2 regions of the Sphingomonas silueang genome follow, and region 1 is predicted to be linked to the other one. Evidence: predicted binding sites of a transcription regulator. Region 1 holds the regulator's gene; the other holds the start of a gene.
The links. The regulator LexA, encoded in region 1, represses DNA repair genes until DNA is damaged. The targets are predictions, from matches to a motif close to GTTCCNCNCTTGTTCT.

Region 2: a site for LexA is predicted at 4,210-4,225, ahead of ABLE43_RS20500 (ImuA family protein). Genes of this name have one in related genera too.

The regions. Positions count from the first base shown of each region.
Region 1 is NZ_JBDZDK010000020.1:50,112-55,747, forward strand. Features, by position in the region: gene ABLE43_RS16445 (alpha-glucuronidase family glycosyl hydrolase) at 5-2,116, shown strand; gene lexA (transcriptional repressor LexA) at 2,312-2,980, opposite strand; gene ABLE43_RS16455 (molybdopterin molybdotransferase MoeA) at 3,034-4,212, opposite strand; gene moaC (cyclic pyranopterin monophosphate synthase MoaC) at 4,377-4,844, opposite strand; gene trpC (indole-3-glycerol phosphate synthase TrpC) at 4,841-5,617, opposite strand; gene trpD (anthranilate phosphoribosyltransferase) at 5,614-5,636, opposite strand, start outside.
Region 2 is NZ_JBDZDK010000036.1:19,809-25,444, forward strand. Features, by position in the region: gene ABLE43_RS20490 (error-prone DNA polymerase) at 1-1,605, opposite strand, end outside; gene ABLE43_RS20495 (Y-family DNA polymerase) at 1,894-3,441, opposite strand; gene ABLE43_RS20500 (ImuA family protein) at 3,338-4,114, opposite strand; gene ABLE43_RS20505 (transglutaminase family protein) at 4,408-5,292, opposite strand; gene ABLE43_RS20510 (circularly permuted type 2 ATP-grasp protein) at 5,292-5,636, opposite strand, start outside.

The DNA of each region.
Region 1 (5,636 bases):
CGGCATGTTCAGATGGGTGGTGCTGGCGATACTGGCCGGTGTCATGGGCAGTACGCCCGCGCGGGCCGAGGACGGGTATGACCTGTGGCTGCGCTATCGCCCGGTGGCGGGGGCGCAGGGCGTCCGCGGCGTGGTGCGCGACGAGCGCGATCCGACGATCGATCTCGCCGCCGCCGAACTGGTGCGCGGGCTGTCGCAGATGGCGGCGCGGAGCGTCGGCGAATCGGCGATCGGTGACGGCAGCGTCGTGATCGGCACGCCGCGCTCGCCGCGCATCGCCGCGCTGCGCCTGCCGCTGGACGGGCTCGGGCGTGAGGGATTCGTGGTGCGCGCCGCCACGATCGACGGGCGGCGGGTGACGGTGGTCGCGGCCAACGCAGCGGTCGGCGTCCTCTACGGCAGCTTCCGCCTGCTGCGCGAACTCCAGACCGGCATGTCGCCCGCCGCGCTGGCGATCCGCGACCGGCCGAAGCTGCAATTGCGGCTGCTCAACCACTGGGACAATCTCGATCGCTATGTCGAGCGCGGCTATGCCGGGCGGTCGCTGTGGGACTGGCAGAAGCTGCCCGGCTTTGACGACCCGCGCTATACCGATTACGCGCGCGCCAATGCCTCGATCGGGATCAACGGAACCGTCCTGAACAACGTCAACGCCAGCGCCGACATCCTCACCCCGGCGTTCCTGCCCAAGGTCGAGAAGCTGGCCGCGATCTTCCGTCCGTGGGGGATCAGGGTCTATCTGTCGGCGCGCTTTTCCGCCCCGATCGAGATCGGCGGGCTGAAGACCGCCGACCCGCTCGACCCGCAGGTCGCGGCGTGGTGGAAGGCGAAGGCGGACGAGATCTATGCCCGCATCCCCGATTTCGGCGGCTTCCTCGTCAAGGCCAATTCGGAGGGGCAGCCGGGGCCGGGCGACTATCACCGCACCCATGCCGACGGCGCGAACATGCTCGCCGCCGCGCTCAAGCCACACGGCGGCGTCGTGATGTGGCGGGCGTTCGTCTATGCCAGCGAGAAGCCCGAGGACCGGGTGCGCCAGGCCTATAGCGAGTTCGCGCCGCTCGACGGCCGCTTCGCCGACAATGTGATCGTGCAGGTCAAGAACGGCGCGATCGATTTCCAGCCGCGCGAGCCGTTCCACCAGCTGTTCGGCGCGATGCCGCGCACGCCGCTGATGATGGAAGTGCAGATCACCAAGGAATATCTGGGGTTCGCGACCCATCTCGCCTATCTCGGCACGATGTGGGAGGAGGTGCTCCGGAGCGATACGTTCCGCCCGCGCCGGGGCACGACCGTCGCCGACGTGCTGGCGCGGCCCGGCGGGCTGACCGGCATGGCGGGGGTGGCGAACATCGGCACCGATCGCAACTGGTCGGGATCGCAGTTCGACCAGGCCAACTGGTACGCCTTCGGGCGGCTGGCGTGGGACCCGCAGGGGTCGGCGGCGGACATCGCGCACGACTGGGCGGCGCAGACCTGGGGGCCGGCCCCGGCCACGCCGATCGTCGGCATGATGCTGCGGTCGCGCGAGGCGGTGGTCAATTACATGATGCCGCTGGGGCTCAACCATCTGTTCGCCACCGGGCATCATTACGGACCGGGGCCATGGGTGGACGACCTGCCGCGCGAGGACTGGAACCCGGTCTATTTCCACAAGGCCGACCGCGGCGGCATCGGCTTCGACCGGACGCGCACCGGCAGCGATGCGGTGGCGCAATATGCCCCGGCGCTGGCGAAGATGTGGGGCGATCCGGACCGGGTGCCGGAGCGGCTGCTGCTGTGGTTCCATCATGTGTCGTGGGACCGGCGGATGGCATCGGGGCGGACGCTGTGGGCGGAACTGGTCGCGCACTATGACCGGGGCGTGGCCGAGGTGGCGGCGATGCAGGCGACCTGGGCGGGCCTGCAAGGACAGGTCGATCCGCAGCGCTTCGCCGAGGTCGGCCAGTTCCTCGCCATCCAGCGCGGCGAGGCGCAGTGGTGGCGCGACGCCTGCATCGCTTACTTCGCGGAGGTTTCGGGCCGACCGCTGCCGCCGGGCGTGGTGCCGCCGCCGCAGCCGCTCAGCTATTACAAGGCGATCCGCACCCCGTACGCACCGGGGAACGGCAAATGACGGCACGGGCCGGGCGCGATCCCGGCCCAAAGTTTGCGCCAGGGTCTGATCCACTTGCGTGGAAGCGGTGCCGGCCCGCTCCCCCACCCGGCCACCCATCCAGGATACGCTGTGGGTGGCCGGGTGGGGAGCGGGCCGGTACCGCCCTGATCCAGCGTTGCTGGATCAGACACGCATGCGTGGTATGCGCCGCGGTCAGTAGCGGCGCAGCAGCCCGGCGAGCTTGCCCTGCACCCGCACCTGTTCGGGGCGATAGCGCTGCGGATCGTAGCTGCGGTTGGCGGGATCGAGCCGGATCATCGCCCCTTCGCGGCGGAAATATTTCAGCGTCGCCTCGCTGTCCTCGATCAGCGCCACGACGATCTCGCCGTCGCGCGCGGTTTCGGTGCGGCGGACGAGGGCATAGTCGCCATCGAGGATCCCCGCCTCGACCATCGAGTCGCCCGCGACTTCCAGCGCATAATGATCGCCCGCGCCCAGCAGCGCGGCGGGCACGGGGAGCGTCGCCTGTCCCTCGATCGCCTCGATCGGCAGACCGGCGGCGATGCGGCCGTGCAGCGGCAGTTCGACCACGTCGTTGGCGGGCGCGGGCAGGCCGCGCTGCGGCGCGACCTTTGCCGCGGGCTTCTTCGCCGGAGCGGCGACCGGGCGGTCGGGCATGCGCAGCACTTCCAGCGCGCGGGCACGATTGGGCAGGCGGCGGATGAACTCGCGTTCCTCCAGCGCGCTGATGAGGCGATGGACCCCCGACTTGGACTTCAGGTCGAGCGCGTCCTTCATCTCCTCGAACGAGGGGGAAACGCCGGTCGCCTTCAGCCGGTCGTCGATGAAGCAGATCAGCTCGTGCTGCTTACGGGTCAGCATAAAGTCCTCCGTCGGAACAGACGTGGAACCAATAGGAAACGATTTTCTTGCCGTCAAGCGAGTTGCAGGATTTCCGCCGAGTCGCCCGCCTCCGCCGCCGGGGCATGGGGGGCGCGGACGATCAGGCAGTCCGACCGGGCCAGCGTGCGCAGCATCGAACTGTCCTGGATCGCGGCGGTCGATGCCTGTCCGTCGATCAGCGTCGCGCGCAGATAGTCCTGCCGCGCGCCGTTGGGGGGGAGCGGATGGGCGAGGGTGGCGGTGAGCGGGCGGGGCAGCGGATCGGCGGCCCCGGCGATCCGCGCGACCAGCGGGCGGACGAACAGCAGCGCGGTGATGCACGCCGACACCGGATTGCCCGGCAGCCCCAGCACCGCCGCATCGCCCAGCCGCCCGGCGAGCATCGGCTTGCCCGGCCTGAGCGCGATCCGCCAGAAATCGAGGGTGCCGCCCGCCGCGACGAGGGCGGGCTTGACCAGATCGTGATCGCCGACCGACGCCCCGCCGGTCGTGACCAGCAGGTCGGCGTCGACGCTGCGGAACGCGGCTTCCAGCGCGTCGATCCGGTCGGGCAGGATACCCATGTCGACCCGCTCGACCGGCAGGTCGGCGAGCAGCCCGGCCAGCATCAGGCAGTTGGTTTCGGGCAGCTGGTCGGGGCCGATCGCGCTTCCCGCCGGGACCAGTTCGTCGCCGGTGGCGGCGATGGCGACGCGCACCCGCCGCCCGACGTTCAGCGTCCCATGCCCGCCGATCGCGGCCACCGCGGCGCGGGCCGGGGTGATGCGCTCGCCCGCTGCGATCAATATGTCGCCTTCGCGGAAGTCCAGCCCGGCGCGGCGGACGTTGCCTCCGCGCACCGGGCCTTCACCCGCGAGCAGCAGCCGGTCGCCGTCGCGCGCGGCTTCCTCCTGCACCAGTACGCAGTCGGTGCCGGGGGGCATGGCCGCGCCGGTGAAGATGCGGGTGGCCTGTCCGGGAGCGACGGTGCCGCCGAACGAGGCTCCGGCAGCGGATTCGCCGATCACCTCCCATGGGCCGGGCAGGTCGTCGAAGGCGATGGCATAGCCGTCCATCGCCGACAGCGGGCGCGCGGGCTGGGTGCGCAGCGCCACCACATCGGCGGCGGTGTAGCGACCGATGGCGTCGGCGATAGCGATCGTTTCGGTTTGAAGGGGGCGGCCGAGGGACAGGACGCGCGCCTGGGCCTCGGCGACGGGGAGCAGGGTCATGGCGTGGCCTTTATCGGGTTGGATTTCGTCACTTGTGCCGTACCCCGGCGCAGACCGGGGTCCAGTTGGGTAAGGTCGATTCTGTAATACATCCGGCCTCCAACTGGACCCCGGCATCCGCCGGGGTACGAGGCAGGTCGATCCGGAGTGCTACCAACCGCCGCTCACCCGCGCACCCAGTCGCCCGACTTGCCGCCGCGCTTCTCCAGCAGGCACACGCCCTCGATCACCATCGCCTTGTCGATCGCCTTGGCCATGTCATAGATGGTGAGGAGCGTCGCGGAAGCGGCGGTAAGCGCTTCCATTTCCACCCCGGTCCGGCCCGCGGTCGCCGCCGTCGCCGTCACCCGGATCGCGCCCTCCTCGAAGCCGAAGTCGATCGATACTTTCGTCAGCGGCAGCGGATGGCACAGCGGGATCAGGTCGCTGGTGCGCTTGGCCGCCATGATCCCGGCGACGCGCGCGACCGCCAGCACGTCGCCCTTCTGGACCAGCCCGCCCCGGATCGCGTCCAGCGCCTCCGTCGACAGGGTGATCCGCCCGGTGGCGACGGCCAGCCGCTGCGTCACCGCCTTGGCCCCGACATCGACCATGTGCGCGTTGCCCTCAGCGTCGAGATGGGTCAGGCTCATCCGATCATCGCCCGCGTCGCACCCTCGACATCGGCATGGCGCATCAGCGCCTCGCCGATCAGGAAGCAGCGGACGCCGTGCGCGGCCATCGCGTCGAGGTCGGCGCGCGCGGTCAGGCCGCTCTCGGCGACGAAGGTGCAGCCCGCAGGCGCATGGGCGACCAGTTCATAGGTCCGGTCGAAGCTGACCGTGAAGTCCTTGAGATTGCGGTTGTTGACCCCGATCAGCCGCGACTTGAGCGCCAGCGCGCGGTCCAGCTCGGCGCGGTCGTGGACCTCGACCAGCACGTCCATGCCGCGCTCGATCGCCGCCGCCTCGATCTCCGCCATCTGGCTGTCGGACAGGGCGGCGACGATGATGAGGATGGCGTCGGCCCCGAGCGACCGCGCCTCGGCCACCTGCCACGGATCGACGTTGAAGTCCTTGCGCAGCACCGGCAGGTCGCATGCCGAGCGCGCCGCGACCAGATAATCGTCGGCCCCCTGGAAATACTGCACGTCGGTCAGGACCGAGAGGCAGGCGGCACCGCCCGCGGCATAGGCGCGGGCATGGGCGGGCGGATCGAAGTCCGCGCGGATCAGCCCCTTGGACGGGCTGGCCTTCTTGATCTCGGCGATCAGCGCATGGCCCGGCGCCGCATCGAGCGCGGCGCGGAAGCCGCGTGGGCGGCTCTGTGCGGCGGCGCGGGCGTCGAGGTCGGCGAAGGACGCGCGGGCGGACCGTTCGGCCACCTCGGCACGCTTGGTCGCGAGGATGGTGTCGAGCATCGTCATGAATAGGCGATCCATTGGT
Region 2 (5,636 bases), on a different contig from region 1:
CAGCACGTCGACCTTCATCAGGCCCAGCGCGTCGATATCGTCCTTGTCCCATTCGATGAAGGTGCGCCCCGCCATCGCGCCGTTGTGGATCGGCACCATCTCGTCCAGCCGCCCCTGCGTCAGCACGAAGCCGCCGACATGCTGCGACAGGTGGCGGGGGAATTGCAGGATCTGGTCGACGAGGTCGCGCAGCTGCGCGATCTGCGGATCGGCCACGTCGAAGCCCGCGCTGGTATAGCGGCGCTCCTCCATCGCGCCCGCGAAGCTGCCCCACACGGTGCTGCCCAGCCGCTGCGTCACGTCGCGGGTGAGGCCGAGCACGCGCCCCACCTCCCCCACCGCGCTGCGCGGGCGGTAATGGATCACGGTCGCGGCGATCCCGGCGCGCTCGCGGCCGTAGCGGCGGTAGATATACTGGATCACCTCCTCGCGCCGTTCATGCTCGAAATCGACGTCGATGTCGGGCGGTTCGCGGCGCTCCGCCGACACGAAGCGCGAGAAGAGCAGGTCGTGGTGGCTGGGATCGACCGAGGTCACGCCCAGCAGGAAGCAGACGATCGAATTCGCCGCCGACCCGCGCCCCTGGCACAGGATCGGCGGATCGCAGGACCGGGCGAAGCGGACCAGATCGTGGACGGTCAGGAAATAATGGGCGTATCGCTCCTGCCGGATCAGCGCGAACTCCTCGTCCAGCCGGCGGCGGACGTCGGCGGGCAGGTCGGGGCCATAGCGTTCGTGCGCGGCGGTCAGCGCCAGATGTTCGAGCCAGTCCTGCGCCTCCCACCCCGGCGGCACGGGTTCGTGGGGATATTCATATTGGAGATGCTTCAACTCGAAGCCGATCCGGTCGAGCAACGCGACGCTTTCGCCTACCGCCTGCGGGCAGTCGCGGAACAGGCGTGCCATTTCGGCGGGGGACTTGAGGTGCCGCTCGGCATTGGCGGCGAGGGTCCGACCGGCGGCGGCGATGGTCGTGCCCTCGCGGATGCAGGTCAGCACGTCGTGGAGGCGGCGCTGCGCCGGTTCGGCATAGAGCGCGTCGTTGGTGGCGAGGAGCGGCACGCCGAGCCGCCCGGCCAGCGCCATCCGCGCGGCCAGCCGCCGCCGGTCGCGCCCGCCGCGCGGCATCGTCGCCGCCAGCCACAGCCGGTCGCCGCAGGTATCGCGGAGCTGCCCGAGCAGCGCCGCATCACCCCCGGTCGCGATCAGCAGCAGGCCGTCGTGATACGCCAGCAGGTCGGCGAGGCGCAGGTCGCATTCCCCCTTGCGCGCGCGCAGGTTGCCGGTGCTGAGCAGCCGGGTCAGCCGCCCCCAGGCGGCGCGGTCGGCGGGATAGGCGACGATGTCGGGCGTGCCGTCGCCGAACACCAGCCGTGCGCCATGGACGAGGCGGAGCGGGATGTCGGGATGACCGGCCTCCGCCGCCCGTTCGCGGGCGTCCCTGAGGGCGATATGCGCCTGCACCACCCCGGCCACCGTGTTGCGGTCGGCGATGCCGATCCCGGCCATGCCGAGGTCGATCGCGCGCGCCACCATGTCCGAGGGATGCGACGCCCCGCGCAGGAAGGAGAAGTTGGTCGCGGCGAGGAGTTCGGCGAAGGCCATGGCGTCACCGGGAGACGCCAAAGTTTACAAACTTTACACTAATGGCGATGTTTTGCGCGCGGTAGACAGCGTTGTCCAACCGGGTCGCCGCCCTGCCCGTCATCCCGGCGCAGGCCGGGATGACGAAGCGAGGGTTGCGCCGCTTCATCCGCCCGCCTGCCACACCAGACTTCGTCATTCCCGCGGAGGCGGGAAGCCATATAGGCCAGCGTCCCGATTCCATGCGCAGCGTCGGCGTGAATGGATTCCCGCCTGCGCGGCAATGACGGAGGGTGGCCCGCCGCCCGCTCACGCGAACACCCCGTGGACATACCATGTGGGGTCGTTCGTCTCGCGTTCGTACAGGCCGTGGCGGAAGATCCAGTAGCGCCGCCCGCGCACGTCCTCGACCCGGTAGTAATCGCGGGTGCGGGTGCGCGCCTGCCCGCGCCGCCACCACTGCGCAGCGATCCGCTCCGGCCCCTCGAAGCGGATCACGTCGTGCTGGGTCCGCCGCCAGCGGAAGCGGTGCGGCGGGCCGTCGGGCACCTCGGCCATCACCTCGATCCGCTGGGGAGGATCGAACAGGTGGATCGGGCGGAGCGGCGGCTCGCCCGGCTCGGGCGCGTCCCATGCGACCGGCGCAGGCGCGGCATCCTGTGCGACGATGGTCAGCACGCCCTGTTCGGGGATGTGGCTGTCGCCTGGGCACACCCGGCAGACGCGGGCGCGGCCGAGGCGGGTGGAGAGGCGATCGACCAGCTCGGCCATCGCCTCCGCGCTGACGGTGCCGCCCTCCAGCTGCAACTGCGTCGGCACCATCGGTTCGAGCGCGGGGACGCTCATGCGGATCAGGTCGAAGCCGAAGCCGGGGTCGAGCGGATCGGCGAGCGATTCGATCCGCTCGCGCATCAGGCGCAAAATGGTTGGCGGATCGCGAAGCGGCAGCCCGCTGTCGACCGCGAGGTCGCGGATCGCGCCGTCGCTGCGGTACAGCCGCACCGCGAAGCGCCGCCCGCCGCGATCGCGCGCGACCAGTTCGGCCTCCGCCTCCCTCGCCAGTTCGCCGATCGCCGCCAGCACATCGGCGTCGCGCGCGATCGGTTCGGCGAAGCGCCGCTCGAAGAACAGCGCGGGCAGTGCGCGGCGCGGACGCAGCCGCTGGTCGGCCTCGCCGGTCAGGCGGTGGAGCGCGGCGACCGTCTCCTCGCCGAAGCGCGCGGCGATCGGCGCGCTCGGGCGGCTGGCGAGGTCGCCGATGGTCTTCAGGCCGGCACGGCGCAGCGCCAGCGCGATCTCGTCGTCGAGGCGCAGCGCGGCGACGCCCAGGCGCCGGATCGCCGCCGCCTCATTGGCCGCCGGAGCCTGCTGGAAGCGGGCGAGCGCCTGTGCCGCATCGGGGGTATCGGCCAGCGCGTGGCGCAGCGTGCCGAAGGGGGCGAGCCGCGCTTCGACCTCGGCGGCGAGCGCCCCCTCCCCGCCCCACAGATGCGCGCAGCCGGTGATGTCGAGCGTCACCCCGTCGCCGCCGTCGAGCGCGACCAGCGGGGTGTAGCGGTCGCAGGCATCGGCGATCCGCTCCAGCCAGGCGTGATCGGCAAAGGGATCGGCATCGACCACCGCCAGATCGGGCAGCAGCGCGCGGGCGTCGGCCAGCGTCATGCCCGGTGCCAGCCCCCGGTCCAGCGCCTCGCCATCGACCGCGGACAGGCGCATGCCGCCGCGCATCGCCTCGACACAGGCGAGCGGGCCGTCAGCCGGTACGTCGCAAGCGGATTGGCGCCGCAGCCGGTCGGTCGGCAGGAACGGCCACCACAGCGCCAGATGGCGCCGGGGGGGTGAAGAGGCTCTGGTCACGGTTCCACTCCACTTGCCAGCGTCCCTCGGCCCCCCGGCCGCGCTGGCGCAACAATTCCAGATCGAGCGTCGGATGCCCCGGCGCATTGGCCGCCAGCGGCTGCGACGCGCAGGAGCGCACCGCCCAGCGGGTGTCGGCGGCGCTGGCCACCGGGGTTCCGGCAATGCGCAGCAGCAGCGTGGTCACGCCGCTGTCCTCGGCGGCGAGCGCGAGTCGGCGGCTGGCGGTGAGATCGAGCACGCGCGGGTCGCGGTGCAGTTCGACCACCGCGACGCCGACCCCGGCGCAGCGCACGACATCAGCGGCGGCGCGCAGCAGGTCGAGCGGGCTGGGCAGCAGCACGACCAGCAGCCGGGCGGGGTCCACGCCGATCTCGACCAGTCCCGGCGCGTGGAGATGCCCGCCATGGCGCACCGCCGCCTCCTCGCGCAGCCAGACGACGCCGCCGCCCAGGCGGATCGACAACATGCCCGCGAATCCGCTAACGCTGCCCGCATCGCCCGTGTCGAGCGCGAACAGTTCGTGCAGCCGCCCGCGCGCGATGCCGCCGCCCAAGGCCGCATCGATATCGGCATGGCCGGTCGCCACCGGCACCGCCCGAGTCGCCTCCACGCGCCGCTCGATCGCGGCGATGCGGCGCTTGAGCTGGACGAGGGGCGACTCTGCGTTCATGATTTGTTCTTTATCGCGCGGTGCGTGGGGGTTCGTCAATCGGGGTTGGGGCGGGGGGGGTGGTTCACGCGAAGGCGCGAAGGGCGCGAAGGGGTAGAAGAAGGAGGGTTCGCGCGGAGACGCGGAGGCACGGAGAGGGGTTGCGTTTGCGGCGGTATCCCTCCGAATCATGGTTCCGTCATTCCGGCGAAGGCCGGAATGACGAACAAGATGGGCCAGCCGCGCACCCCTCTCCTCGCCTCCGCGCGAACCGTCCTTCTTCGCGGCCTTCGCGCCTTCGCGTGAACCCAGGATCACCCGATGCCCAACGGCTCCACATCGACCGACACGTGCATCGTCTGCGCGCCCGATCCCAGCACCACGCCGTCGATCGGCGCGATGTCGGCATAGTCGCGACCGATCGCCATCACGACATGATCCTCCGCCATCCAGATGCCGTTGGTGGGATCGACCCCGACCCAGCCGAGCAGCGGCCCGGCCCATACCAGCACCCACGCATGGGTCGCGTCGGCCCCGACCAGCCGCTCCTGCCCCGGCGGCGGCAGCGTGCGCAGATAGCCCGAGCAATAGGCGGCGGGCAGTCCGGCGGCGCGCAGGCCCGACAGCATGATCTGCGCGAAATCCTGGCACACGCCGCCGCGCTTGGCGAAGGCCTCGGCGATGGGCGTATCCACCAGCGTCGCGGTGGGATCGAAGGCGAAGTCGCGCTGGATCATCCACGCCAGCGCGATCGCCGCGTCGAGCACGCCGCGCGTGTCGGCCAGTTCGGCGGCGCACCAGTCGGCGATCTCCGGCACCAGCGGCACGTGCGCGGAGGGGAAGAGGTAGCTCGCCGGGCTGGCGGGTCCGGCATCGGCCACCGCCGCCGCCAGTGCGCGGACTTCGGCGACGGTCGGGTCGGTGGGCGCGGGCATCGGCACCGGGCGGTCGACCAGCACGGTCGCGCGGCTCTCGATCGTCAGCGTGCGCTCGGGCCGTTCCACCACCAGCCGGGTGACGTTGGCGAGGCCCGCCTGCGCGCGCGCCGGGGCGGTATGGCCGCCGGGTTCGACCACCAGCGCATAGTCCTCCAGCACCTGTCCCGACCACAGGATCGGGCGCAGGCGGAGGTTGCAGCGCGCATAGCCCGCAACCTCGGCATAGTCGAAGCGGGTGACGTGGCGGATGGCATAGCGCATCATGCGAGGGTCAGCCCGGCTTCGCGCAGCGCCTGCGCGCCTTGCAGGAAATAACGGGTGGCGATGGCGTCGGACAGTTTCTGCAACTGGTCGCCCATCTCCAGCACCCAGCCGCGGTCGAGCCGCTCGGCCGAGGCCATGGCGATCCCCGCGGTCAGCCGCGCGGCGATGCGCTGCTGCGGCTCGGCAATCCCGGCGTCGTTCAGCACCGGCAGCCGGGCGAGGTGGCCGACGATCGTGTCGATCTGAAACGCCAGGCCGCGCGGATTGCCGGGGTCGAGCGCGATCAGGTCGATCACCGGCACCCGCGCGAAACCGATCAGATAGCGCTGGCGATAGCTGAT